One region of the Tardiphaga sp. 866_E4_N1_4 genome, then DNA from elsewhere that is predicted to be linked to it. Evidence: riboswitches for the same ligand, from Rfam matches in the RefSeq annotation. Region 1 holds a riboswitch; each other region holds the start of a gene.

Region 1 (7,240 bases):
GGCCGAGCGCTGGCTCATCAAAATGATTGCACCGGCGATGATGAATGGCAATGCCAGCGTGACGTGACGGAAGCTGCGGTCTTCCAGCGAGCCGAGCAGCCAGAACGCGATCTCAAGTGCGGCGAAAGGATTTGGCGAGAGGTTCATCACCAGCGCCGTCGCAGCACCTGCGAGACTTGAGATCGCAAGCCCGGCGAGGATCAGCAGCAACAGGCCCGCATTGCGACCGGCGATACCGAGCAGCACGAACACCGACAGGAACGCCATCGTGATGCCGGCAACAGGCAGCGCCCATGAGCGCACATCGGCCCAGCCGAGCGAAATCATCAGCACCGCGCCGAAGGCCGCCGATTGCGGTGCGCCGAACAGTGATGGCGAGGCAAGGGGATTGCGCAGCAGGCCCTGCAGCGCGGCGCCGGACAGACCGAGGATCGCGCCGATGGCCAGCGCAAGGATCGCGCGCGGCAGGCGGATTTCGCGCACGATGATCTGATGCACATCGCTGCTGCCGCCGAACAATGCATCGAGCACCGTCAGCGGCGAGAGTTTGACAGGTCCGGTGCCGAGCGAGCCCAGCGCCAGCAGCGTCACAAGACCGACGAGCGCGATGGTCGCGATCGTCCGGCGGCGTACTGCTGGCGCTGCGGTCACCATGTGGCGTTGAAGCCTGCGTAAGCCGCAGGCCCCGTGGTGCCGAAGTTCAGCACTTCCTGATAATGCTCATTCAGGATGTTCTCGCCTCGGGCGAAGACCTTCCAGTTCGCATCGATCTTGTACTCGGTATAGAGATCGACGCGGGTATAGGCATCGACCTGACCGACCTGATTGGCACTGCTGAAGCGCTTCGACACCGTGGTTACGCGTGGCTCGATCATCCACTTGTCGGTGGGCGTGATGGTGAGCGCGAAGCGGGCGAAGTTCTTGGGCCGCCGTGCCAGCACGGTGTCGGTGCCGAGATCCTGGGCGTGCAGATAGGTGTAGGCCACGTTGAATTTCACCCAGCCCGGAATGACATCGACATTACCACCCACTTCGAGGCCGCTGGTCTCGGCGCGGGCGACGTTGTTATAGCAGCCCGTGGTCTGTCCAGCGGCGCATGCACTAGGTGTAAACGATACAAAATTGATCAGATTTCTATAGTCGCTTGCGAAGCCCGTGACCGAAAGTACCACGCGACCGTTGAACAGGCTCTGATCGATACCGGCATCATAGCCAAAGTTCGTTTCGGGCGAGAGCGACGGGGTGCCGTTGGCCTGTGAATAGAGCTGGAACAGCGTTGGTGCCTTGGCGCCCGTTCCAGCGCTGGCGTGGAATTTCGTCCCGATCTCAGCGATACTGTAGGCGGCAGTCGCGCGCCACGTTTCGAAGCGGGCGACATCGACGACGTCATCTACGCGGCCGCCGAGGGTAACGTTAAGGCGTTCGCCGATCGGTACCGACCACAACGCGAACAACGAATTTGTGTCCTGCCGCTTCGACAACGTAGGGGTCATTGCAGTCGGCGTTTGAAGAATCCCCGTGGTGAAAGTTTGTGCCGTTTCACTCTGGGTCTTGGCACCATAGATCAACGAGCCGAAAGCGCCGAGTTTCAGCGTCGCCTGGTATTCCGCGCCGAGACTATTGCCCCAATAATCCAAGGTCCTCGCGGTCGCGCCCGTTGGCGGCCGCATGCCGAGTGGATAGCTGAGTTCGTTGAACGTGCGCTCGGTATGGGTATTCGAGACAGTTATGTTGTGCGTCAACACGCCACCGAACGAATCGATCCCAACGCGCCCGTAGACGGTTTGCAGCAGGCGGTCAGTGGACGATCCTGTGTCTGGATAGGTACCGCTGGCCGCATCATAGGCCGCACGCGTGAACGAGTGGACGATGCCGGACTCCAGCCGGATGCCTTCGCCGGCATCGTAGCCGATGCGCGCAGAGCCGCCGACGCGATCGAAGCTGTCGTTTTCGAGATTCGGAAAACGTGCTTCGAGGGCAGGGATGCGATAGCCGTAACGCGAGAAGCCGTTGCTGTGCTGACCGCCGCCGGTGAAGGCATAGGACCACGGACCGTTGGAGCCGGTCAGCGATCCCTGCGTCATGACCGTGCCATAGCTGCCGGCTTCGGTGCGGACGTTGAATTGTGCCGGGCCGGAACCCTTCTTGGTGATGATGTTGACCACGCCGCTCATGGCGTCCGATCCATAGAGCGCGCTCTGCGGCCCCTTCAGAACCTCGATGCGCTCGATGGCCGAAGGCGTGAACATCGCGAATTCGAAATCGCCGGACGCCGCCGTGGGATCGTTGACGCGGATGCCGTCGATCATCACCAGCGTCTGGCCGGTGTTGCCGCCGCGCAAGCGCACATTCGCGGTGCCGCCAGGGCCGCCGTTTTCACTGATGTCGAGACCTGGCACAGTGCGCAGCGCATCGACCAGCGAGCCGGGATTGCTGGTCGCAATGGTCTCGCCTGACACCACGCTGATCGAACTGCCAGTGCGATTGAGTTGTTCGGGTGCTCTGTCCGCCGTCACCACGATTTCGGAGAGTTGCTCGGCACTGGACTGCGCATGGGCAGCACTGTGAGAGCAGGACAGAACAACAACGGCCGCAGTGCCTGCGGCCAAATTCCGGATAGTCATATAACCCCTTCCGTCGACCCACCGTCGAACGAGTGTGAAACTCGTTACCGGCCGGTCTCCTGGCTCGCGGTGGTCTCCCGGTCCGCCTTCCCGAATCTGCGATGCAAATTCAGTGGCTTTGTGGACCTGGAATGGCCGCTTACAGTTGCGGGGGCAGCCGCGGCATAGGGGATATTTCCCCGCACCGCATTCCCGTTTCACCTCCTTGCGGAGGCACCGATAACGACAGACAGGAAGCACAGCGCGCCGCGCGGTGCAACAGCCATCGCCGCGTTGTGGACTCTATTGCTCGTGCTGTAGCGCGGCGAGCACGTCGTCGGGGCGCTCGACCATCATCATGTGGCCTGTACCCGGCAGAATCACCGTGCGGGCATTTTTCAATGCGGCCGCCAGGGCCTTGCCGGCTTTGGCGGGAGTCATCATGTCCCGCTCGCCGAGGATGAGCGTGACAGGGATATCAAGCTGGGCCGCAGCAGTCAGCGCATTCTGGTATGTATTGCAGGCGTTGAGATCGGCGAACAGCACGCCCGGCTTTGTGGCTTCCAGCACGCGCTGCGCGCCGCTATGCATCCACAACCCCGGCGCGAGGCTGCCGCCGAGTTCGGCGCGAAAGCCGAGCCCCCAGATCGACACCATGTCGATGGCGGAATGCTGATTGGCTTCGGCGTCCTTGAGCAGATCCGGGCCGACGGTCATCGTCCCCGCCGTGCCCATCAGATCGAGGCGCGTGACTTTACCGGGATGCCGCGCTGCAGCCTCCAGCGCGATCAGCGAGCCCATGGAATGGCCGATCAGTCGCGCAGTCTTTGCGCCTGCAGCCTCGATCAATGCTGCTGTCCAGTCTGCGAGATCGGCGATGGTCGTGAGCGCTTCACCCTTTGAGCGACCATGGCCGGGCAGATCCGGCGCCAGCACGGCGAAGCCATGATGCGCGAACCAGCGCGTATGCAGCGCCCATGTCGAGTGATCGAAGCCGGCGCCGTGGATCATCACGACCACCGGCAGGGAAGGATCGAATGCGCGGCCGCCATTCGCGATATAGGTCTCGTGACCGTTGACGGTGAGTTGCATCGCTCAGCCCTTCTGCGAGATGCGCAGCGCCTGCGCGAGGTCATCGATGATGTCATCGGCGGCTTCGATGCCGACGGAGAGGCGGATCAGCTCCTCGCCGATGCCGGCGGCCTTGAGCTGCTCGGCGTCCATCTGTTGATGCGTGGTGCTTCCGGGATGAATGACCAGTGTCTTGGCGTCACCGACATTGGCAAGATGGCTGGTCAGCTTCAGTGCCTCGATGAATTTGCGACCGGCATTGCGGCCGCCCTTGATGCCGAAGGAGACGATGGAGCCGGCGCCGCGCGGCAGCAGGCGTTTCGCGAGTTCGTAATCCGGATGGTTCTCCAGCGACGGATGCAGCACCCAGTCGACCGCCTTGTTGGCCGTGAGCGCCGCCAGCACCGCATGCGTATTGGCCATATGGCGCTCCATGCGAATGCCCAGCGTCTCGACGCCCTGCAGCAGCTGGAATGCATTGGTCGGCGAAAGACACGCGCCGAAATCGCGCAGGCCTTCGGTGCGGGCGCGCATGATGAAGGCGGCAGTGCCGAACTGCTCGTCGAAGACGATGCCGTGATAGCCGGCATAGGGTTCGGTCAGTTGCGGGAACTTGCCGGAGGCGTGCCAGTCGAAGCGGCCGCCGTCGATAATGACGCCGCCGATAGCGATGCCGTGGCCGCCGATCCATTTGGTGGCCGAGTTCATCACGATGTCCGCGCCGAGCTCGATCGGCCGCGACAGGAACGGCGTCGCGAAGGTATTGTCGATCAGCAGCGGGATCTGTGCGGTATGGGCGATGTCGGCGACGGCGGGAATGTCGAGCACTTCGAGGCCGGGATTGCCGATGGTCTCGCCGATGATCAGTCTGGTGTTCGGCTTGATCGCCGCCTTGAAGGCGTCGAGACCGCGCGGCTTGACGAATGTCGTGGTGATGCCGAAGCGCGGCAGCGTGTGGGCCAGCAAGTTGATGGTGCCGCCATAGAGCGAGGACGACGCCACGATGTGATCGCCGGCATTGAGCAATGTGGCGATGGCGAGATGCAGTGCCGCCATGCCTGACGCGGTGCACACGGCGCCGACGCCGTTTTCGAGTGCAGCGAGGCGCTCTTCCAGCACCGCCGTCGTCGGATTTGAAATGCGCGTATAGATGTGGCCGGCACGTTCGAGATTGAACAGCGCAGCAGCGTGATCCGAATCCTGAAACACATAGGATGTGGTCTGGTAGATCGGCACGGCGCGCGCGCCGGTGATCGCGTCCGGATGCTGGCCGGCATGCAGACTCAGCGTTTCAAAAGCAGGCGGTTTGGGTGCTGGCATGGTCGTTTTATCCCTGGACGCAATTTGCGACATCTATGGCACGAATCGGATGCGAGTGTGAGTCGGCGATATTTCAACTGATGGAACGAAACGCGGGGTGACGACTTGTACGAGGTCGATCACGCGGGAGAGTTATCATGAAGAAATTGCTGCTGTGCACTGCGGTTGCCGGTCTCGCGTTTTCATCGGTTGCGGCCGAGGCGAAAGGCTGTATCAAAGGCGCGATCATTGGCGGAATCGCCGGCCACTATGCAGGACATGGCAAGGTCGGCGTCGTTGCGGGGTGCGTGATCGGACGCCACGAGGCCAACAAGGCCGATGCGGAACGGGCGCAGAAGGCGCAGCACCCACAGCCGCCGAACGAGAATGGTCGCATCTAGATCGGCGTTGTTCTCAACGCTGGACGATGTTGCTAAAATTTGATGGACTAGACCGGTTCAGTAGAGCCTCACCCTCATCAGGTTGGGGTTCTTTTCGTCTCTGTACGATACCGGACGAGATTGGGCGTAGACGTGGTGCTGCATCGGGATGTGTTTTGGCTCGGCAAACAATGGGCCGTTACCGGCTATGGAATTCAGGCTGTCAGCCAGAAGCACAATATGAAGTTCGATATCGAGGTGTCGCAGATCTGGAACGAGGATCTGGATGCGTTGATGCGCGATGAGCCGTGGTTCGATGCGCAGGATTTTGCAGAGGCCGTGGATCGCGCGAGGCAGCGTGCGATGGAATCACCGCTGACGTTCAAGCCACCGCTGAGTGATGAACGATAGCGGCAGCGCATCATTGCAGGATTTAAATTTCAAACAGCCACTGTCCTGAAAACATGCGTTCGCATTCTCGCGGCGCTTGCGCGTCCGAGCTATGAGCATTCCCACCTCGCCCCCTTCAAGAGGGCGTGCGGAACGCCGGGTGCCCGATGCACCCTTGGGCCTGATGCCGATGCGGTCTTCCGCAAGGGGTAATGCATCAGGACTTTCGGAAGCACGAGCGATTGCCCAGCTTTCCGCCTGCGGTGTTTTTTCGGTTGCTTGCACTTTGCCTCAACGAACGCTCCGATCGCGAATTAAAGTCCCAAGGCGATGGGAAGGGAGCCTCAAGCGAATAGGCTGGACACGTTTTGACTTGGTCGTCCGTCACACTGTCCAGGGGTCTTTCCATCCGAAAGCCAGCCGTCTCCTTGCCAGTGGCAGTGCTGGCGCAGATCCGTCCTGCCCGAAGACAGACGTTCCCCCATGAACCGCGTAACGCCGCATCTCCGGCGTCCACCGCATCCAGCCCCGCGAACGTGACGATCGCGCTCGCCCCTCTCATCGGGGCCGGTCAAAAGGGAATATAGTCCATGTAGGGATGTTGTCAATGGAAGATAGGAAAATATGTTTGACGTCTTCCTGCCCCCACACTCGTCATTCCCCGGCAAACCAATTGGTTTGCCTGAGGGCGTGGCCGGCGTAAGCCGGACGCGACCCCGGAATCCCAGCATGTTCAGCAAAACACCTCAAGATTCCGGGTTCGCACTACGCGGCTGTGCCGCTTCGTGCGCCCCGGAATGACGAGCAAGGAGGCCCCGGAATGACAGTGTTGGAGAGGGAACGCAGTCTACAGGCAACGCCGCCGAAAACTGCGGCTTGCTTCTTTCGCCCTCTGCTGCAATCTGGATGGATCACTGTCAGTCACTCCAATTACGAGATTCCACGGATGAGCCAGCTCAAAGTCCATGTCGGCGACTTCACCTTCGACGCGAAATTCGAGGAGAAGGACGCCCCCAAGACCGTCGCCGCCTTCAAGAAGGCGATGCCGTTTGTCAGCCAGGCGATCCATGTGCGCTGGAGCGGCGAGGGCGTCTGGATGCCGCTTGGCGATCTCGATTTCGGCGTGCCCTATGAGAACCACACCAGCTTTCCGGCGCCGGGCCACATCATCCTGTATCCGGGCGGCATCAGCGAGACCGAGATCCTGCTGGCCTATAGCGGCGTGCATTTCGCCAGCAAGATGGGCCAGCTCGCCGGCAACCATTTCATTACGCTGACCTCGAACCTCGAAAATCTGAAAGAGATGGGCAGGACCGTGCTCTGGAAGGGTGCGCAACCCGTTCGTTTCGAGATGGTCTGATGGCCGGGAGCGATTATCCCCGCGACCTCCGCGGCTACGGCCGCAATCCGCCCGATCCGAAATGGCCGGATGGGGCGCGCGTGGCGGTGCAGTTCGTGGTCAATTTCGAAGAGGGCGGCGAGAATAACATTCTGCAT
Region 2 (7,240 bases), 2.3 Mb from region 1:
GATTGTTCTTCACGATCTCATAGGCAGCGAGCGTCCACTCGCCGCGGCCGCCCCAGAACGACTGCTTGACGCCGATCTCGGCCTGTTTGCCGGTCGCGAGGTCAAACTTCGCATTGGCGTTACTCGCCGAGATCAAGCCGCCGATGGTATCGACCGCCGTCGAATACTGGCCATAGAAAGCAAGATTCTGAATCGGCGTATAGACGACGCCGGCGCGCCACGAGGTCGCCGAATAGTCCCGGGTGTAGCTGTTGGCGGGGGTGCGATAGTCGGTTCGTTCGACGGTCGGTTGATCCTGGCGGACGCCGGCGATTAGCGACAGCTGCTCAGTCACAGCCAATCGATTCTCTGCGAAGAACGCGTATTGATTGGCGACGCTCTTGAAGCCCGGAACAGTTGGGTCGGGGCTACTGAACAGGCCGGGATCGAAATTATACGGATTGACCGATGAGGACCCGCTAAACGGCGAATTGTTGGTATGCTTGAAGTCGATGCGGTTAACGTCGAAGCCCGCCACGAAGGTGTTGACCATGCCGAACAGATGGCCCTCGAAGGTGGCGTCCATGCGGTCGCCGATCTGCTGCTGCTGGTGGAAGATCTCGAGATAATCGCCGCGATCGATCAGGCCGGTGCCGGAATTGAAGCCGTAGATCTCGACCTCCTTCCAGTGGCGCTTCGCATACATGTAATAGAGCGTGTTGCGCAGGGTGATGCCGTCGGCCACCTGCCACTCGGTCTTCACCTGGCTCCAACTGTCCTGATAGCGGATGTTGCTGTCGCTGACATTGTAGTTCTTGAAGCGGATCGCCTCATTGAGCTGGCCGTTAATCAGCGGCGTGCCGAAATATTTTGATGGATGGCGGTCGCCATAGTCGGTGGAGAGCGTCCAGGTGATGTCCTCGGTCTGCTTGATCTGCACGGCGGCGTGCAGTGCGATGTTCGAGGTGTTGTCGCGATCGACCCAACCATCGGACGCGTTGCCGGTGACGGCGATACGATAGGCGACGTCCTTGCTGACCGGGCCGCCGCTATCGAGGGCGATACGGCGCGTCATGTTGCTGTCTAGCGAGATTTCAGCCTGGTTGCGCGGCACCCAGAGCGGCAGTTTTGAAATCACGTTGATAGCGCCGCCGATGGCGCCTTCGCCATACATGACGGAGGCGGGGCCGCGCAGCACCTCGATCTTTTCGGCAGTCCAGGTGTCGAAGGGGAAGTTCACCGTGCCGGAGCCGACATAGAGGCGCGTGCCGTCATAGAGCGAGGTGACTGAGCCGCTGCCGGCGAAGCCGCGGGTGCTGAAAGCAATGCCACCATTGCCGGGTTCGCCAATGGCCGTAAAGCCGGTGGCATTCTGCGTGACGGCATCGACGACGTTCTGCTGGCCGCGCTCGGCCATGGTTTCTGCCGAGATGACCTCGACGCTGGCCGGCGTCTGCAGGCGCGTCAGGCCGAGGCGGCTGCCGGTGGATGTGGTGCCGGTGAGGTTGAGCGTCGGTGCTGCGAAGACGGGGCCTGTCGGAGCAGCGACCGGCGTACCCGTATTGGCGGCGACATTGCGCTGCTGCCGCGAGCGCGCAGCGCGCGATGCATTGCCGTTCGTGGTGCGGCGTGCGCGTTGAGGTGTCGCTGACGGCTGAACGACAACAGGATCGAGCGTCTGGCTCGACTGTGTGGTTTGCGACCAGCTTTCGCTTGGACACAACAAGCAGGAGAGAGCAACAGAATAAAGTAAGGGAGCATGTCGCTTCAATGCGACGGAAGAAACGGAGGTCATGAACAGGACTCGCGGTTACGTGGCACGTCACCGCAAACCAAGTCGCCCCGCCGCTTTCAAACAGGCAGTGTGACTTCCACCAGGACACCCCGCCCAATGTGCTCGCGTGTGACCACGACTGGCGGCAGGTCTCCTGGCTCGCGGGTCACTGCCTGTCGCCGCCTTCCCAGGTGAACACCCAGTGGCTCTTGGCGCAGGCTCGCCGCTTACAGTTGCGGGGGCAGCCGCGGAATCGGGGGATCCCCCTCACCGCATTCCCTTTTGATCCCCGAAGGGAACCGTCGCCTTCACGTTAAGGTGAAATTTCCAAATGTGTCAATTAAGTCGCTAGTCATTCGCAACTTGCATCGGCGGGTGTTGATATTGCGCATCACCTGTCATCGCAGCGTCAAGCGATCTGCCTAGAGCCACTGGTGCCAGAGCCAGGATCAGGAGTTCGCCATGGCGCTACATATTTCCCGCCGTCGTTTTCTCACGCACTCAGCCGCAGCAGGCGCAAGCTTCCTGGCGATGCCTTACCTCAGCCGTGCGGCGGATCGTCCGGTCGTGTCGCATGGCGTGCAGTCCGGCGATATCGGGACGAGCAGCGGCATGATCTGGTCGCGCGCCGATCGCCCGGCGCAGATGATGGTGGAAGTCGCCACCACCGAATCCTTCAGCAATGCGCGGTTGTTGCCCGTCGTCACGGCGCTGCCCGAGAGCGATTTCACGGCGAAGCTGCTGCTCGATAATCTGCCCGCGGGGCAGGACATCTTCTACCGCGTCAAATTCCGCGATCTCTCGCATACCGACATCGTTGGCGAGCCGGTCATCGGCCGCTTCCGCACCGCGCCGGCGGATCGCCGCGATGTGTCCTTTGTCTGGGGCGGCGATGTCGCAGGGCAGGGCTGGGGCATCAACGCCGATGACGGCGGAATGGTCACCTTCGCCACCATGCGCAAGCACAATCCGGATTTCCTGATCCATTCCGGCGATACCATCTACGCCGACGGCCCGATCCTGCCTGAAACGAAACTGCCGGACGGCACGATCTGGAAAAACACCATCACGGTGCCGGAAAAGGCGAAGGTCGCCGAGACGCTCGATGAATTCCGCGCTGCGCACAAATACAATCTGCTGGACGACAATGTTCGCGCCTTCAATGCGCAGGTGCCGATCTTCGGCCAGTGGGACGATCACGAGGTCACCAACAACTGGTCGCTCTCGAAACAGTTACCGGCATCCTACAAGGAGCGCGACATCACGCTGCTGGCTGCGCGCGGCGCCCGTGCCTATCACGAGATGTATCCGATCTCGGTCAGTCCGGCCGAACCTGGCCGCGTCTATCGCACGCTCAATTACGGCCCGCATCTCGACGTCTTCATGCTGGACGAGCGCAGCTATCGCGGGCCCAACGGCCCGAATCTGCAGGAGAGCTATGGTCCGGATGCGTATTTCATCGGCCCGGAGCAGATGGCCTGGCTGAAGCGCGCCCTGATGGCGTCGAAGGCGACCTGGAAGGTCATCGCCTCCGACATGCCGATCGGCCTCGTCGTCTATGACAACGCTGCCGACAAAACCGGGTCTGAGGCCATTGCGCAGGGCGACGGGCCAGTGCGGGGCCGCGAGCTGGAAATTGCCGATGCCCTGCGCTTCATCAAATCGGCCGGTATCCGCAACACGGTCTGGCTAACCGCCGACGTGCATTACACGGCGGCGCATTACTACAATCCGGAAAAGGCGCAGTTTCAGGATTTCGAGCCGTTCTGGGAGTTCGTTTCGGGCCCGTTTCACGCCGGAACTTTCGGGCCGGCGGCGCTCGACAATACCTTCGGTCCCGAGGTCCATTTCGTGAAGGCGCCGGGGCCCGATAAGCAGAATTTGCCCCCGTCGGCCGGCATGCAGTTCTTCGGTCACGTCAAAATCGACGGCCAAAGCGGCCAAATGACCGTTACCTTGCGGGATCGGGCCGATATGGCCCTTTGGGCCACGGTTCTGGACCCGAAATTGGGCTAACCATTTGGCAGATTCGCATTGTTTTTCGGCGATTTCCCCCTATATTGCGCCGCAACGCGTCCGAGTACCCGGCCCCTTCTGGCCGGGTTTGCTTTTGGAGGGATTGCCCCAGCGCGTTTTCAGACGAGGCAGTTATCGAACGCGCTCGAGCGCAAGGCATAAGCCTTTTGTTGTCGAGCATGTCTTGTTGAACCCGCTCAAGGGCACCCAGACCGTAACCAGAAGAAGACCTATGAACCTTCGCAACATTGCTATCATCGCCCACGTTGACCACGGCAAAACCACTCTCGTGGACAAGCTGCTGCAGCAGTCGGGCACGTATCGCGACAATCAGCGCGTCCAGGAACGCGCGATGGATTCGAACGACATCGAAAAAGAGCGCGGCATCACCATTCTCGCCAAGTGCACCTCGGTGCTGTGGGATGAAGTCCAGATCAACATCGTCGACACCCCGGGCCACGCTGACTTCGGCGGCGAAGTCGAACGCATCCTGTCGATGGTCGATGGCGTGATTGTGCTCGTCGACGCCGCTGAAGGCCCGATGCCGCAGACCAAGTTCGTGGTCGGCAAGGCGCTGAAGCTCGGCCTCAAGCCGATCGTCGCGATCAACAAGGTCGACCGTCAGGACGCCCGCATCACCGAAGTCGTCAACGAAGTGTTCGACCTGTTCGCAGCGCTCGACGCCACCGACGACCAGCTCGATTTCCCGATTCTGTACGGATCGGGCCGCAACGGCTGGATGGCCGACAGCCCGGACGCGTCGCATGATGTCGGCATGAAGCCGCTGTTCGATCTCGTCATCAAGCATGTCGCGCCGCCGGTGGTTGAAGAAGGTGCGTTCCGCATGCTCGGAACCATCCTGGAAGCCAACCCCTATCTCGGTCGCATCATCACCGGTCGCATCTCGGCCGGTTCGGTAAAGCCGAACCAGGCCGTCAAGGTGCTGTCGCGTGACGGTAAGGTCGTCGAAACCGGCCGTATCACCAAGATCCTGGCCTTCCGCGGCCTCGAGCGCCAGCCGGTGGAACTCGCCGAAGCCGGCGACATCGTTGCCATCGCCGGCCTGCCCAAGGGCACGGTCGCCGATACCTTCTGCGATCCGTCGGTTGAAATTCCAATCCAGGCGCAGCCGATCGATCCGCCGACCGTGTCGATGTCTTTCATCGTCAACAACTCGCCGCTCGCCGGCACCGAAGGCGACAAGGTCACCAGCCGCCTGATCCGAGACCGCCTGCTGCGTGAAGCCGAAGGCAATGTCGCGCTCAAGGTCGTCGAATCCGCCGACCGTGACGCGATGGAAGTGTCGGGCCGCGGCGAATTGCAGCTCGCGATCCTGATCGAGAACATGCGCCGCGAAGGCTTCGAACTGTCGGTGTCGCGTCCGCGCGTGGTTCTTACCAAGGACGAAAACGGCAACACGCTGGAGCCGGTCGAGGAAGTCGTCATCGACGTCGATGAGGAATTCTCCGGCGTGGTCGTTCAGAAGATGAGCGAACGCAAGGCCGAGATGATCGAGATGCGTCCGTCGGGCGGCAACCGTCTGCGTCTGGTGTTCTACGCGCCGACCCGCGGCCTGATCGGCTATCAGGGCGAACTCATGACCGATACCAAGGGTACCGCGATCATGAACCGCCTGTTCCACGACTACCTGCCCTACAAGGGCGAGATCGCCGGCCGCCGTAATGGCGTGCTGATCTCCAACGACCAGGGCGAAGCGGTGGCCTACGCCATGTTCAAGCTGGAAGATCGCGGCCCGATGATGATCGAGCCGGGCTGGAAGGTCTACAAGGGCATGATCATCGGCGAGCACACCCGCGAGAACGATCTCGAACTCAACGTTCTCAAGGGCAAGCAGCTCTCCAACATCCGCACCACGTCGAAGGACGAAGCGGTGCGTTTGACGCCGCCGATCCGCATGACCCTGGAAAAGGCGCTGGCCTATATCGAGAGCGACGAGCTGGTCGAGATCACCCCGAAGTCGATCCGCCTGCGCAAGAAGCATCTCGATGCCAACGATCGCAAGCGCGCCGAAAAGACCAAGGAAGTGATCGCGTAAGCGAGAGCATTCTTTGACTGGTTATAAAATGCCCGGCGAAAGCCGGGCATTTTTTTGTATGGTGCGATGCCTTCACTCCGTCCCTCATGGTGAGGAGGCGCGTAGCGCCGTCTCGAACCATGAGTTGGTGTCGCGCCGACGCTTGTGGCCATCCTTCGAGCCGCCGCTGCGCGGCTCCTCAGGACGAGGGCGGAGTCAATTTGCCGGCGCGCCCACCTGCTTTAACGGATCCGCCTTCGCAAACGCCTCCATCGCCTCGCAGGTAGCAACGATGCGATTGATGGTTGGAATACCTGCAATTTCGATCTTCAGCACCTTCATGGTTGCGGTGATGCTGAGCAGACAGATGTCGGCGATAGTCACTTCGTCGCCATGACAGAAGCGGCCGGTGGCGGGTTCGCTGGCGAGGCGCTCTTCCACGGCGGCGAGGCCCGTGGTGAACCAGTGCACCAGCCAGGCGCGAACTGCGGCATCGTCAAAGCCGGCGGTGATGGCGAGATATTTCCGCACACGCGGCGTAATGAGCGGGTGGGTGTCGGCGGCCAGCATCGCGGCGATCGAACGCACCCGGGCGCGGCCGTGTGGATCGCTCGGCAGCAGCGGCGGGGTCGGATGGATCTCGTCGAGGAATTCCAGGATCGCCAGCGACTGAGTCAGCGGCAGGTGGCCGGGCTCGATCAGGGCCGGAATCGCGCCGAGCGGATTGATCTTGAGGAACGCGTCGCCGCGCTGCTCGCCCTTGTCGAGGTCGATCACGCGCTCGTGCGCTTCCAATCCCTTCAGGTTGAGCGCTACGCGGACGCGATAGGTCGCGGACGTCCGCCAGAAGCCGTAGAGTTCGAAATCGTGTGGGGCTGTCATGCATCTTCTCCGAGGGCAGCGGTGGCTTGAATAATTCAAGCAAGCCTTTATCCCGTTGTCACCCGTTTCCCATCCGCTGTGAATACCGACGCGATGACCAGACTGCCTTCCGAAGTAGATGTCGCCATCATCGGAGCCGGCGCTGCCGGCCTCGGCGCCGCGCGTATGTTGGAAGGTTCCGGGCTCTCCGTGATCGTGCTGGAAGCGCGCGACCGGATCGGCGGCCGTGCCCATACGATCATGGCGGCCCCCGGCATTCCGTTCGATCTGGGCTGTGAATGGCTGCACTCCGCCGACAAGAATGACTTCGTCGGCATCGCGAAAGAGCTCGGCTTCGCCGTTGACAAGTCGCGCCCGCCGTGGCGCGATCAGGCTTATGACGTCGCCTTCTCAAAGGCGAAGCGCGATGAGTTCTTCGCCGCGATCGACGCGTTCTATGAGCGCGCCGAGGAGGCCGCAGAAAACGAGATCGATGCGCCGGCGGCGACATGCCTTGAGCCCGGCAATCCATGGAATCCGATGATCGATGCGGTCTCGACCTATATCAACGGTTT
Region 3 (7,240 bases), 1.7 Mb from region 1:
AGCTTGGTCTGCGGCGCCGTGGGATCAGCGATCGGCTGGTGCTGCGCGCAATGGAGGATATTCCGCGTGATCGCTTCGTCGAGCCGAACGATCGCGCCCACGCGTGGCGCGATACGGCCTTGGCCATTGCCTGCGGTCAGACCATCAGCCAGCCCTTCGTGGTGGCCTATATGACCGAACAGCTGCAATTGAATGCTGGTCACCGTGTGCTCGAGGTCGGCACGGGATCGGGCTACCAGGCCGCGATCCTGTCAAAGCTCGTCCGCGACGTGCTCAGCATCGAGCGCTATCGCACGCTGGCCGACGCCGCCCGGACCCGGTTGGAGGCACTCGGCCTCCACAATATCGAGGTCATGCTCGGCGACGGCCTCAACCCGGCTGCCAATTTGGGATCGTTTGACCGGATCGTCGTGACCGCCGCAGTGGAGGAGGTGCCGGTGGCGCTGACCGATCGGCTTGAGGAGGGGGGTATTCTGCTTGCGCCGGTTGGTCCTCATAATGGCGTCCAGACCCTGGTCCGGATCCGCAAAACCGGGGATGGATTGGAGCGAAAGGAGCTCGTGGATGTACGTTTCGTGCCTGCACTTCCGGGCATCGCGCGCGAACTCTGAAAAAAGTTCGTGAACGGCTGTCACGTGTTGGTCGCAAGGTTAAAGGCTTGGTAACGGAGACGGTGTTTACTCAATTCAGTTGTTTGTTGCGTATGAGTGAGTAACCAATGTCCAGCGTTGTCGAGTTGCTTTACTCGCGCCGCGCTCCGCAGGTCGCGGTGCTGGCGCTGATGTCTATCGGTTTTGCCGGCTGCAGCGCCGACATGCAGACACGGCTATCTCAGAATCCAAATTTTGACTCAGGTCAGTCCCGTGGCTTTGGCTGGCAAGGTGAAACCACCGGCTCGGTACCGCAGCGCGCACCGCGCGCGCCGGTCGAGCGTCAGGAACTGCCACAATATCAGCGCCCGGCCTATAATCCGCAGCCGCAGTATCAATCCCAGGCTTTGCCGCCGCCGATCTCGGCGCCGCAGTCCTATCCGACAGCTCGTCCGGTTGCGTCGGCTGCTCCCGTCAGCGGGGGCGGCAACGGTATGTATACGCCGCCGCCCGCACGTGCGCCGATCGAAACCACCGGCTCCACGGCACCGCGCTCGGTTGCAGCGACCAACGGCCTTGCCCGTGATGGCGGCACCTCGATCATCGTCGGCACCAGCGATACGCTCGATGGTCTGGCGAAACGCTACAACGTCTCGTCGGCTGCGATCCTGCAGGCCAATGGCTACAAGGGTCCCCGCGCGCTGTCGCCCGGCCAGTCGCTGATCATTCCGCGCCAGGGCGCTGCGGCAACTCCGGCCGTTGCCGCTGCTCCGAACAAACCTGCTGTCGGCGCGTCGACCACGCATTTTGTCAATCGCGGCGATACGCTAATGAGCATCTCGCGCCGGAACAACGTGCCGGTGGCCGAACTCGCACGCGCCAATGGTCTGGCGCCGACTGCCCAGTTGAAGCTCGGCTCCAAGATTACGATACCGGGCGCGCGTACGGCTTCTGCGGCTTCTGCGGCTCCCGCGGCCGCGCCGCTTGCTGCGCCCGTCGCAGCCGTGACGGCCGCTCCGGTTGGCGCGGTCACGTCCGCTGCCGTGGCCCGTGTTGCTTCTGCCGAGCCCGCGCAGAAGGCCCGTCTGGCAAGTGCCACGACGACGCCTGAAGAAACCGCGCCGGAATCGCCGACTAAAGCCGCTGACGCAACCGGCGCTTTGCCGACGTTCCGTTGGCCGGTGCGCGGCCGCGTGGTCACAGGCTATGGCGCCAAGACCAATGGCAAGTCCAACGACGGCATCAACGTCGCCGTGCCGGAAGGCACGCCGATCAAGGCTGCCGAAGATGGCGTCGTTGCCTATTCCGGCAACGAGCTGAAGGGTTACGGCAATCTGGTCCTCGTTCGTCACTCCAACGGCTACGTCACCGCATATGCCCATGCGAGTGAGCTGATGGTGAAGCGTGGCGAGACCATCAAGCGCGGTCAGGTGATCGGCAAGTCCGGCCAGTCCGGTGAGGTTACTTCGCCGCAGCTTCACTTCGAGATCCGCAAGGGCTCGTCGCCGGTCGATCCGCTGCAGTTCCTCAACGGGGCGTAAGCGCAATCCACGAAGTGTAGTTCGCATTTAAGCAAGCCCGGCCTCGTGCCGGGCTTGATGCGTTTGATCTCGGGGCTACGGCCCACTCCAGCTCCGGAGTCTTCAACGCGCTGCTGCGAGTGGGCAGCTTGCGCGAGCAAGCTCGGTTGACTGCCGCGCGATGTTGCCCATATGTGGACATGTCGTGGTTCTTCGGGAAGGTTTGCCCGAAGCTAAGAGGGAAGCCGGTGAGGCGTTAAGCCAAGGCCGGAGCTGCCCCCGCAACTGTAAGCGGTGAGCCGCTGTCCATTAAAGTCACTGAGACCCGCAAAGGTTTTGGGAAGGCCGGACAGCAGCATTGACCCGCGAGCCAGGAGACCTGCCTCGACAACATAAACGTCCTCGGGCGGGGTGTCCCGGTGGTGCGGTTGCGATTCCGCGACTGCCGTCGTGGAATCCAGACGTGTCACTTTGGCCTTTTGCCCCCAATCATTGGGGTTAAGCCATGTCTACTGTGTCAAAGTCTACTTCTTCAAAATCAACCACCTCTCTTCCTGTTGCTACATTGGGCACGCCACGGATCGGTCCGCGGCGTGAACTCAAGATGGCGCTGGAAAGCTATTGGTCCGGTGCAATCGACGAGAACGCGCTGATCGATGTCGGCGTCGGGCTGCGTGCCGCAAACTGGGCGCGTCAGAAGTCGCTCGGGATCACGGTCCTGCCGTCGAACGACTTCTCATTCTACGATCAGGTGCTCGATACCAGCGTCATGGTCGGCGCCATTCCCAAAGTCTATGGCTGGAACGGCGGAGACGTCTCCTTCGCGACCTATTTTGCCATGGCACGTGGATCACAAGGCGATGAGCATGACGAGGCGTGCACGCACGGCTCTCATACGCATGATACGTCGCAAGGCGTACCAGCACAGGAGATGACCAAATGGTTTGATACCAACTACCATTTCATGGTGCCTGAACTGGCGCAGGATCAGACCTTCAGTCTCGCATCGCGCAAGCCGATCAGGGAATATGAGGAGGCGAAGTCGCTCGGCTATCAGACGCGGCCTGTGCTGGTTGGGCCTGTGACCTATCTCAAACTGGCCAAGAGTATGGATGCGTCATTCGACCCGGTGACGCTGCTCGATCGATTGCTGCCCGTCTATGTCGAGGTGCTCGGGGAATTAGCCGACAGCGGCGCTGAGTGGGTGCAACTGGATGAGCCGTGTCTGGTGCTCGATCTCGACGCGCCCGCAAGGCAGGCGCTGCAGCGGACTTACGCTGCTTTTGCGGAAGCGGTCCCGCAGCTCAGGATCATGCTGAACACGTACTTTGGCGAACTTGGCGACAACCTCGATCTGGCCCTGTCGCTTCCCGTCGCGGGGCTTCATCTCGATCTGGTCCGTGGACCGGAGCAGTTCGACGAAGTCGCTGCGAAGGCACGGAAGGACCTGATCCTCTCACTCGGCGTGATCGACGGCCGCAATATCTGGCGGTCCGACCTGTCCAGCCTGCTCGATGGCTTGGAGCCCATGGTCGATTTGCTGGGACGACATCGTGTGGAGCTGGCGCCATCCTGTTCGTTGCTACATGTGCCGATCGATCTCAGCCTTGAGACCGCGCTCGATCCGGACGTCAAAAGCTGGCTGGCATTTTCGATCCAGAAGATGGAAGAGCTGGCCGCGCTTGGAGCGGCACTGGCTGGCAGTCGCGCGGATGTCGCTGCAACGCTCGCGGCGTCGGATACCGCGGCGGCTGCGCGACTGGCATCGTCGAAGATCCACGACCTTGCTGTCGCCAAGCGCGTTGCCTCTGTTGATGCGACCATGCATCGTCGCGGCAGTGACTTTGCCACACGTGCGGCCGATCAGCATCGACGCTTCAAGCTGCCGGCATTCCCGACAACGACCATCGGCTCGTTTCCGCAGACCGCGGAAGTGAGAAACGCACGCGGGGCCCATGTCAGGGGCACACTCAGCGATGCCGCCTACAAGACGTTCCTGCAGAACCAGACGGCGAGGGCGGTGCGCTGGCAGGAGAATATCGGTCTCGACGTGCTGGTGCATGGCGAGTTCGAGCGCAACGACATGGTGCAGTATTTTGGCGAGCAACTTTCCGGCTTCGCCTTCACCAAGCATGGCTGGGTCCAGTCCTATGGCTCCCGTTATGTACGGCCTCCTGTCTTGTTTGGAGATGTGTCCCGGCCACATCCCATGACCGTCGAATGGTGGCAGTACTCGCAGTCGCTCACCGAGCGGCCGATGAAGGCGATGCTGACAGGGCCCGTCACGATTCTGAACTGGTCATTCGTGCGTGACGACATTCCCCGCGAAGTCGCGTGTCGCCAGATCGCGCTCGCGATACGCGATGAGGTGCTCGATCTGGAAAAGGCGGGCGCCGGTATGATCCAGATCGACGAAGCGGCACTCCGCGAAGGGCTTCCGCTGCGCAAATCGGAATGGAAGTCCTATCTCGATTGGGCCGTGGAGAGCTTCCGTATCTGTTCGTCGGGTGTGCGTGACGACACGCAGATCCATACGCATATGTGTTACTCGGAGTTCAACGACATCATCGACGCGATCGGTGCCATGGACGCCGACGTGATCTCCATCGAAACGTCACGGTCGAAGATGGAACTGCTCGATGCATTCAGGACCTACAAGTACCCGAACGAGATAGGTCCGGGCGTTTACGACATCCACTCGCCGCGGGTGCCCGAAACGCGCGACATGGTCGACCTGCTGAAGCTTGCACGGCAGCGGCTGGCGGACTCCCAGCTCTGGATCAATCCCGATTGCGGGCTGAAGACCCGCAAATGGGAGGAGGTGCGGCCTGCGCTCGTGAATATGGTCGCGGCGGCACGTGAGTTGCGAAGCCTCGCCTAGGGCGAGTCGAATGCCGCCCCGTTGTCATGACGGGGCGGCACTTGCCTTTACTTTGTGGCCAGCTTCACGCCCAGGCGTCCTGCGAGTTCCTGTACGAATTGCCAGGCCACGCGACCTGAGCGCGAGCCACGGGTGGTCGACCATTCCAATGCGTCTCGCTCCAGCTCGGCGGCGTCGGTCTTGAGGCCATAGTGGCTGCAATAGCCGCGCACCATGTCGAGATATTCGTCCTGGCTGCATTTGTGGAAGCCGAGCCACAGGCCGAAACGATCCGACAGCGACACCTTCTCCTCGACGGCTTCGCCGGGATTGATCGCGGTCGAGCGTTCGTTCTCGATCATCTCGCGCGCCAGAAGATGGCGGCGGTTCGAGGTCGCATAGAGGATCACGTTGTCCGGCCGGCCTTCGATGCCGCCTTCGAGTACAGCCTTAAGCGACTTGTAGGACGCATCGTTGCCGTCGAAAGACAGATCATCGCAGAACACGATGAAATAGAAATCGGAGGCGCGGATCTGCTCCATCAGCGCCGGCAGGCTCTCGATGTCCTCGCGATGGATCTCGACCAGCTTGAGGCGGCCGGCGACGGATTTGCTGGTATTGACCGAGGCATGTGCGGCCTTAACCAGCGACGACTTGCCCATGCCGCGCGCACCCCAAAGCAGCGCGTTGTTGGCCGGCAGGCCGTTGGCGAAACGCCGAGTGTTCTCGATCAGAGTGTCGACCTGCTGATTGATGCCCTGCAGCAGGCCAATATCGACCCGGCTGACCTTCGGTACGGGAGCCAGGCGGCCGTCGGGATGCCAGATGAAGGCCTCGGCGCTGGCCAGAGAATCGGCATTGGAGCGCTTTGGCGCCGTGGCAGCCATACCCGCGGCAATGGCCTCAAGGGCGAGCGCGATCCGCTCATCGATCTGGGGGGCGGCGGCTGGTCGCGGACGTTTTGCCGCGGTCGTGCGGACGGTCTTGGACGTGCGGGTCGCAGGGGCCTTTTTGGCAGGGCGGCGGCTTGTTTTATTGGGCTTTTTTGACATTTTTGACTTTCCTCGGCGCGCACCCATATCGAGCCCGGAACACATCCGCAAGCGGTACAAATCGCAGACAAATCAGAGGGTTTACCGGCGTTGCAATTGGGACGCCGGCCGCTATAGTCCGCGCGAATTTACCCAAACCGGCCGAACGCCGACGCGTCGCCGGTTATTCCCCAGCGTTCACGAGGACTTCCGATGTTCATTACCCCTGCGTTTGCCCAGGCTGCAGCCGGCGGCGACACCAACAGCATGCTGATGTCGCTGCTGCCTTTCGCGCTGATCTTCGTGATCATGTATTTCCTGATCCTGCGTCCGCAGCAGAAGAAGGTGAAGGACCACGCCGAGATGGTGAAGAACATCCGCCGCGGCGACACCATCGTCACCTCGGGCGGTTTGGTCGGCAAGGTCACCAAGGTGGTCGATGACGAGCAGGTTGAGTTCGAACTCGCCGAAGGCGTTCGCGTACGTCAGCTCCGCACGATGATCTCGGGCGTGCGCACCAAGGGTGAGCCCGCCAAGGAGAAGGCGGACAAGGCTGATGCCAAGGACGACGCGGCCGCGAGCTGATGCGTTTGCGCGTCGCCATTTCAAGAATCTGACGGATCATCTCGATGTTGTATTTCACGCGGTGGAAGGCGCTGGCGGTCATTCTGACGGCGCTCGTGGTCTGCCTGTGCGCGGTTCCGAATTTCTTCCCCGAAGCCACCGTGAAAACCTGGCCGAAATGGGCGCAGCGCCATCTGGTGCTGGGCCTCGACTTGCAGGGCGGCTCGCACATCCTGCTCGAAGTCGATGCCAATTCGGTCAAGAAGGACAAGCTCGATCAGGTGCGCGACGACGTTCGTCGCACGCTGCGTGACGCCAAGATCGTCTATACCGGCCTTGGTGTTCGTGGCGACAATGTCGAAGTCCGCATCACGAAGGACACCGAGTATCAGACCGCGCTCAGCAAGCTGCGCGAACTGTCGCAGCCGCTCGGCGGCCTCATGGGCCAGAGCGGCCAGCGCAGCCTGGAAGTCTCGGACGCAGGCAACGGCCTGATCCGTCTTTCGGTGCCGCCGGCAGCGATCAATGACCGCATCCGCCAGTCGGTCGAGCAGTCGATCCAGATCGTCGAGCGCCGCGTCAACGAACTCGGCACCGTCGAACCGCTGATCCAACGTCAGGGCCTCGATCGCATCCTGGTGCAGGTGCCGGGTCTGCAGGACCCGACCCGCCTCA
Region 4 (7,240 bases), 3.3 Mb from region 1:
GCTTCATCGCCCGTATCGGTCTCGCGGAAGGCTTTCGCCGTCACGAACTGCCGGTGCTCGGCCTCGCTGCTGCGCTGCTGATCGCCTATCCATTTCTCGGCGCTCCCACGGGCTTTGGCGCAACGCTGCTGGTGGCAGCGTTGATCGCCATGCGCGTGCGGGAGTCTATTCGCTCCACGCCGAGTTCAGGATGATGCTGCAGAAATTCGCGCGCTTGTAGGTGGGGTCGCGGAGGTCGAGCACGTCAGCCTTCACGTTGCCAAAGGTCGTGTCCGGCTTGTGGATCGTCCCCGCGGCGAACGCATCGATGATCCCGTTCTTGAAGTCATGGCCACGCGGATGGCAGACGCACACTTCGTGGCGCTGATGGGCGGTGAAGGCATCATACTCCAGACCCAATACATCCATCTCAACACCGGCCGTGACGAGCGCCACCACGGGCCGCTTGTGCTTGGGAATGCCCGGTGTCGTGTGAAGCGCGATGGCGTCCCAGACATCGTCGATGTCGCGCTCATCGATCCTGTGGCTGCGCAGAAAGTCTGCGGCAGCATTTGCGCCATCGACTTCGAAGCGCTCCTCCTTGCTCGCATAGGGCGCCTGCAGGCCCATGTCGTGAAACATCGCGCCAACATAGAGCAATTCGGAATCGACCTTGAGACCCTTGCGTTGCCCGGCGAGCGCGCCGAACAGGAAAACCCGATTGGAATGATGATACAGAAGATCGCTTTCGGTATCGCGCACCAGCTGATCGACCTGGCGGGCGAGGGCGCTGTCAGGGACTTTGATGCCGGCAATGGTCTTGCTCATGAGATGCTCCTTGCGGGGGTGTTGTGATGCATCCGTTGTCGCCGGCGGGCGGTGTCCTCGCAATCGCGCCGCGCCCTGCAAAGCTGCCATTCGCCCGTGATTTCCTGCCGCAAGACGACTATCTATTCAGAATGACTTGGGCCTGTCCTCGCCGTCGGAATGAAGCATCACCATGAAGACCGTTGCTCTTGCGATCTTTCCGGGCGTCCAGTCGCTGGACGTAGCCGGTCCGCTTGATGTGTTCATGGAGGCCAATGGCTTCGTTGCACCGGGCGACGGCTACGACATTACACTTGTCGCTGCAGACTGCGCGCCGCTGCGTGCATCGAACGGCCTGCGGATATCTGCCGATCTGGCGTTCAGTGATGCGAACAAACCCTGGGATCTGGTTCTGGTGGCCGGCGGGCCTGGGCTGCCGACGGCAGAGGCGGATCCGCAGCTTACAGAGTGGCTGGCCAATGCGGCGCTCCATGCGGAGCGTTATGGCTCGGTCTGCACCGGGGCATTCGCGCTCGGCCATGCAGGCTTGCTTGACGACAAGACGGTGACGACGCACTGGCAGAACGCGCCGCTATTGGCGCTGCGTTTTCCCAAAGCGCATGTGGAGTTCGATCGCATCTACAGTCGTGACGGTGCGCTGGTGACGTCAGCCGGCGTCACCGCAGGCATCGATCTGGGTCTCGCGCTGGTCCAGGAAGATCATGGTGCGGACGTTGCGTTGGCTGTGGCCAAGCGTCTGGTCGTGGTGGCGCAGCGCCAGGGTGGCCAGTCGCAATTCAGTCCGTATCTGGTACCGCCGGCCGAGCCGGACTCGCCGATCGCGCGAGTCCATGCCCATGTGATGGCGCATCTGCGTGACGCACACAGCGTGGATGAATTGGCCGATGTGGCGGGCATGAGCGCGCGCACCTTCGCGCGGGTGTTCAAGCTCGAGACCAAAATGACGCCGGCAGATTTTGTGGAGGGCGCCCGGATCGACACGGCACGCAACCGCCTCGAAGGCAGCGATCTGCCGCTGAAGGTGGTGGCTTATGAATCCGGTTTCACCACCGCCGAACATATGCGTCAGGTCTTCGTGCGGCGGCTTGGCCTGACGCCCAGCCAGTATCGGGCCAGCTTTCGCGCGGTCTGATCCGCTCAGGCGAGTTGCAACGAAGAAATCGGATCGCTCGCAGGAAAGCTGTCCATCAACGCGTCGTTGAGCATGTCGTCGAGGCGAAGGCGGGCGATCTGCTCCGTCGTCTCGAACGCCGTGACCGCGCCTGCGTGCCCCACGAAAGCGTTGAACTCGGTTCTCTCAGTGCTCGTTGCCAGGTTCCGCATGGCATCCTCCATCGATTGATGTGGCTCTTCTGCGCCTCACGGTCCTTTCGGACAACGAATCGCATCGTGCAGAAACCGCCAACGATCCCGCGGTTTCAGCCACGCAAGCGGTTGTCCACTGAACCAACAGCCCTACCGAATTTGTTGCGTTCGGCGCCAATGCTCGCTTGACACTTCACCGCGGGTCACACCAAATGTAGATGTCACGGTCCGCCTAGTCGCAAGACTTGGTGGCTAAGAGGGAAGCCGGTAAAGACGCTGTTTTGCGTCATATTCCGGCGCTGCCCCCGCAACTGTAAGCAGTGAGTCTGTTTCGATTGAAGTCACTGATGCGCAAGCATCGGGAAGGCTGAAACAGACATTGACCTGCGAGCCAGGAGACCTGCCGCGACACCAGAACGTCCATGGGCGGGGTGTCCCAGCGGTCGCTTGCAGGCAATGCCGGCGGATCTCCGCCGTGTATTTTGCAGCGTCCTTTCGGCCCCAGCCCCCATTGCTTGATGCATCACACGGGGTCTTGCCGATGCCTACTTCATCTTCCGTCTCGTCCAACGGCCGCGATGCGGCTCATGCGCCGCTGATTCAACTGTCGCCGGAAACGCTTGCTGCGCCCGCGCGCGAACCCTCGATGCAGATCATCCGGCGCAACGGCACCGTGTCGCCCTTCGACGGCAGCAAGATTTCCGTGGCCATGACCAAGGCGTTTCTGGCCGTCGAGGGCCACACGGCAGCGGCCTCGCGCCGCGTCCATGAGGCGGTGGAACAACTGACCGGCGAAGTCGTGGCCGCACTGACGCGCCGCGTCGGTGAAGGCCGCACCTTCCATATCGAGGACGTCCAGGATCAGGTCGAACTGGCGCTGATGCGTAGCGAGCACCACAAGGTGGCCCGCGCCTATGTGCTGTATCGCGAGGAGCGCGCTCGCACCCGCGCGGAGGAACTGGCGGCGAAGCCGGCGCTCGTCTCCACCGCACCGGTGCTGCATGTCACGCTCGCCAACGGCACGCGCGCCCCGCTCGATTCGGCCCGTCTCGCGCTGATCGTCAACGAGGCCTGCGCCGGCCTTGACGGCGTCGATGCCGCCCCGGTGCTCGAGGAAACCCGCCGCAATCTCTATGACGGCATCACGCTGGATGAGCTGGCACTGGCTGGTATCATGGCCGCGCGCACGCTGGTGGAGCAGGAGCCGAACTACACCTTTGTCAGCGCCCGCCTGCTGCTCGACAAACTGCGCACGGAAGTCCTGTCCTTCGTTCATGGCAGCCCGACCCACGCGTCGCAGGCTGACATGACCACGCGCTACGCCGAATATTTCGGCGCCTATATCAAGACTGGCATTGCAGCCGAGCTGCTCGATCCCGAACTCGCGCGCTTCGATCTCAAGCGAATCGCTGCCGCGCTGAAGCCGGAAGGGGACCTTCAGTTCCAGTTCCTGGGATTGCAGACGCTCTATGACCGCTACTTCCTGCATGTGCAGGGCAATCGCATCGAACTGCCGCAGGCCTTCTTCATGCGCGTTGCCATGGGCCTCGCGCTGCGCGAGATCGACCGCGAAGTCCGCGCCATCGAATTCTACAATCTGTTGTCGTCGTTCGACTTCATGGCCTCGACGCCGACGTTGTTCAATTCGGGTACGCAGCGGCCGCAGCTGTCGTCGTGCTTCCTCACCACGGTGGCCGACGATCTCGACGGCATCTTCAAGTCGGTGAAGGACAATGCACTGCTGGCGAAATATTCCGGTGGTCTCGGCAATGACTGGACTCGCGTGCGCGGTCTCGGCGCGCACATCAAGGGCACCAATGGCGAGAGCCAGGGCGTGGTGCCGTTCCTGAAGGTCGCCAACGACACGGCCATCGCCGTCAATCAGGGCGGCAAGCGCAAGGGCGCGGTCTGCGCCTATCTCGAGACCTGGCACATCGACATCGAGGAATTCCTCGATCTCCGCAAGAATACCGGCGACGACCGCCGCCGCACCCATGACATGAACACCGCCAACTGGGTGCCGGATCTGTTCATGCAGCGCGTCGAAGCCGATGGCGAATGGACGCTGTTCTCGCCGGACGAAACGCCTGAGCTGCACGATCTCTATGGCAAGCCGTTTGCCGAGCGCTATGCGGCCTATGAGGAGAAGGCTGCGCGAGGCGAGATCCGCGTGTTCAAGAAAGTGCGCGCGACCGACCTGTGGCGCCGCATGCTGACCATGGTGTTCGAGACCGGCCATCCCTGGATCACCTTCAAGGATCCCTGCAACCTGCGCTCGCCGCAGCAGCATGCCGGCGTGATCCATTCATCGAATCTCTGCACGGAGATCACGCTGAACACGTCGGACGACGAAGTGGCGGTCTGCAATCTCGGCTCGGTCAACCTGCTGAACCACATCGGCAAAGACGGCCTCGATCATGCGCAGCTCAAGCGCACTGTGACCACGGCGATGCGGATGCTCGACAATGTCATCGACATCAATTTCTACACCATCCCGGAAGCGCGCCGCTCGAACCTCAAGCATCGTCCGGTGGGTTTGGGCTTGATGGGCTTTCAGGATGCGCTACAGGTGCAGGGTATCGCGATGGCGTCGGATGCGGCGGTGACCTTTGCCGACACCAGCATGGAAGCGATTGCCTTCCATTCGATCTCGGCATCGGTGGATCTCGCCGCCGAGCGCGGCCGCTATCCGTCCTTTGAGGGGTCGCTGTGGAGCCGCGGCATCCTGCCGATCGACTCCATCGAGATCCTTGCGGAGGCACGCGGCGGCGTGCAGATGGATCGTTCCACCACGCTCGACTGGAACGGCCTGCGTGACCGCGTGAAGTCCACCGGCATGCGCAATTCCAACGTGATGGCGATTGCGCCGACAGCGACGATCTCCAATATCTGCGGAGTCGCGCAGTCGATCGAGCCGGCCTATCAAAACCTCTATGTCAAATCGAACATGTCGGGCGATTTCACGGTGGTGAACGCCTTCCTTGTGCGCGATCTGAAAAAGAGGGGCCTGTGGGACGAGGTGATGGTCTCCGACCTCAAATATTTCGATGGCAGCGTCGGATCGATCGACCGCGTACCCGACGATCTCAAGGCGCTCTACGCGACCTCGTTCGAGATCGACAGCGCGTGGCTGATCGAGGCAGCCTCGCGCCGTCAGAAGTGGATCGATCAGGCGCAGTCGCTCAATCTCTATATCGCCAATCCCTCAGGCAAGAAGCTCGACCAGCTCTATCGCCTGGCCTGGACGCTGGGATTGAAGACGACCTACTACCTGCGCTCGCGCAGCGCGACGCATGTGGAGAAATCGACGCTGAAGGGTACCGACGGCAAGCTCAATGCTGTGTCAGCAACAGTCGCTGCGGCGAAGATGGCCGGTGCGCCGATCCTCGTTCAGTCTTCCGTCACGGCGCCGGAGCTGAATGTCGCGATGGCCTGCTCGATCGACAATCCCGAATGCGAGGCGTGCCAGTAAGGGTGCGCCAAACACACTGACCTCATCCTGAGGAGCGGCTTCTTGGCCGCGTCTCGAAGGATGGCCCCACGCTCATGGTTCGAGACGCCCGCTGAAGAAGCGGGCTCCTCACCATGAGGGCCGAACAAATACGCAAGGAACACCCATGCTCGACTGGTCCGATACCTCATCCGCTCCCAAAACCCCCGCCTTCATCCCGATCCCGCAATCTCCCACCGACGCCACCGGCCTTGGCACCATCGACCGCTCCGGCGGCCGTGTCTCGGTGGACGAGAAGCGCATGATCAACTGCCGCGCCGACGTCAATCAGCTGCTGCCGCTGAAATACAAATGGGCGTGGGAGAAGTATCTCGCCGGCTGCAACAATCACTGGATGCCAACCGAAGTCTCGATGCAGGCTGATATCGCGCTGTGGAAGTCGCGCGACGGCCTGACCGAAGACGAGCGCCGCGCGATCAAGCGCAATCTCGGTTTCTTCGCGGCATCGGAGAGCCTCGTCGCCAACAATATCGTGCTGGCGATCTATCGCCACCTCACCAACCCGGAATGTCGGCAATATTTGTTGCGGCAGTCGTTCGAGGAGGCGGTGCATACGCACACCTTCCAGTACATCGTCGAGAGTCTCGGCCTCGATGAGGGCGAGCTGTTCAACATGTATCGAGAGGTGCCGTCGATCACCGAGAAGGCCGCCTGGGCGCTCAAGCACACCCAGCATCTCGACGATCCCGACTTCAAGACCGGCACGCCGGAGACCGATCAGGCCTTCATGCGCGATCTCGTCGCGTTCTATGTGATCTTCGAAGGCATGTGGTTTTATACGGGCTTTGCGCAGATCCTGTCGCTCGGCCGCCGCAACAAGATGGTCGGGATCGCCGAACAGTATCAGTACATCCTGCGCGATGAATCGATCCATCTGAACTTCGGCATCGACGTGATCAACCAGATCAAGATCGAGAATCCGCATCTCTGGACTAAGGCGTTCCAGGAGGAAATCCGCGACATGATCCGCACCGCGGCCGAGCTCGAGGCGGCCTACGGGCGGGACACCATGCCGCGCGGCTTCCTTGGACTGAATGCGGCGCTGTGCGAAACCTATATGCATTTCATCGCCAACCGTCGCTGCGCCCAGATCGGCCTCGCGCCGGTGTTCGTTGAGACGGAAAATCCGTTCCCGTGGATGTCGGAAGCCATGGATCTGAAGAAGGAGAAGAACTTCTTCGAGACCCGGGTGATCGAGTACCAGAATGGCGGCGCGTTGAATTGGGAGTAGTCTTTGGTCTCATATCCGCCGCTGCATGGCGCATATGAATCCGCATCGCTTGACCTGATCGCGTGATGCCCGCAGGCATGATCTCGCCTTTCGGCATCACGCGGATCAGTCGATGCACGCCACCCACATCCCTAAAGCACCAGCCTATTGGTCGAAGGTCGCCATCGTGCCTGGCATCATTGCCATCGGTCCGATGCTGCCCGGCACGCTCGCTTTCGGCATGGCATTCGGTGCGCTGTGTGCGCAGAAGAACCTCACGCTTGCCGAAGTCGAAGTGATGATGGCGACGGTCTATGGCGGGCTATCGCAATTTGTTGCGGTGCAATCATGGCCTGATGTTTTGACGCCGGGTGCGATCGCGACGCTGGCGCTGTTGACGCTCACCG

Evidence for each region. A riboswitch is a leader RNA that binds a small molecule or an ion and turns the genes downstream of it on or off. The one in region 1 is predicted to bind cobalamin.
Region 2: another riboswitch for cobalamin. It lies ahead of AB8B20_RS21730 (TonB-dependent siderophore receptor); the one in region 1 lies ahead of AB8B20_RS10830 (TonB-dependent receptor plug domain-containing protein).
Region 3: another riboswitch for cobalamin. It lies ahead of metE (5-methyltetrahydropteroyltriglutamate--homocysteine S-methyltransferase); the one in region 1 lies ahead of AB8B20_RS10830 (TonB-dependent receptor plug domain-containing protein).
Region 4: another riboswitch for cobalamin. It lies ahead of AB8B20_RS26235 (ribonucleoside-diphosphate reductase subunit alpha); the one in region 1 lies ahead of AB8B20_RS10830 (TonB-dependent receptor plug domain-containing protein).

The regions. Positions count from the first base shown of each region.
Region 1 is NZ_CP197242.1:2,182,994-2,190,233, reverse strand. Features, by position in the region: gene AB8B20_RS10835 (FecCD family ABC transporter permease) at 1-654, opposite strand, end outside; gene AB8B20_RS10830 (TonB-dependent receptor plug domain-containing protein) at 648-2,624, opposite strand; cobalamin riboswitch at 2,657-2,860, opposite strand; gene AB8B20_RS10825 (alpha/beta fold hydrolase) at 2,907-3,695, opposite strand; gene AB8B20_RS10820 (O-acetylhomoserine aminocarboxypropyltransferase) at 3,699-4,994, opposite strand; gene AB8B20_RS10815 (hypothetical protein) at 5,132-5,374, shown strand; gene AB8B20_RS10810 (hypothetical protein) at 5,594-5,764, shown strand; gene AB8B20_RS10805 (DUF3830 family protein) at 6,690-7,103, shown strand; gene puuE (allantoinase PuuE) at 7,103-7,240, shown strand, end outside.
Region 2 is NZ_CP197242.1:4,485,087-4,492,326, forward strand. Features, by position in the region: gene AB8B20_RS21730 (TonB-dependent siderophore receptor) at 1-1,774, opposite strand, end outside; cobalamin riboswitch at 1,881-2,072, opposite strand; gene AB8B20_RS21735 (alkaline phosphatase D family protein) at 2,216-3,769, shown strand; gene typA (translational GTPase TypA) at 4,002-5,825, shown strand; gene maiA (maleylacetoacetate isomerase) at 6,021-6,686, opposite strand; gene AB8B20_RS21750 (flavin monoamine oxidase family protein) at 6,780-7,240, shown strand, end outside.
Region 3 is NZ_CP197242.1:472,940-480,179, forward strand. Features, by position in the region: gene AB8B20_RS02475 (protein-L-isoaspartate(D-aspartate) O-methyltransferase) at 1-611, shown strand, start outside; gene AB8B20_RS02480 (peptidoglycan DD-metalloendopeptidase family protein) at 719-2,131, shown strand; cobalamin riboswitch at 2,300-2,511, shown strand; gene metE (5-methyltetrahydropteroyltriglutamate--homocysteine S-methyltransferase) at 2,616-4,991, shown strand; gene AB8B20_RS02490 (ATP-binding protein) at 5,039-6,022, opposite strand; gene yajC (preprotein translocase subunit YajC) at 6,215-6,586, shown strand; gene secD (protein translocase subunit SecD) at 6,631-7,240, shown strand, end outside.
Region 4 is NZ_CP197242.1:5,449,878-5,457,117, forward strand. Features, by position in the region: gene AB8B20_RS26215 (glycosyltransferase family 87 protein) at 1-194, shown strand, start outside; gene AB8B20_RS26220 (HD domain-containing protein) at 166-807, opposite strand; gene AB8B20_RS26225 (GlxA family transcriptional regulator) at 974-1,939, shown strand; gene AB8B20_RS26230 (hypothetical protein) at 1,945-2,130, opposite strand; cobalamin riboswitch at 2,320-2,534, shown strand; gene AB8B20_RS26235 (ribonucleoside-diphosphate reductase subunit alpha) at 2,654-5,584, shown strand; gene AB8B20_RS26240 (ribonucleotide-diphosphate reductase subunit beta) at 5,730-6,854, shown strand; gene AB8B20_RS26245 (AzlC family ABC transporter permease) at 6,967-7,240, shown strand, end outside.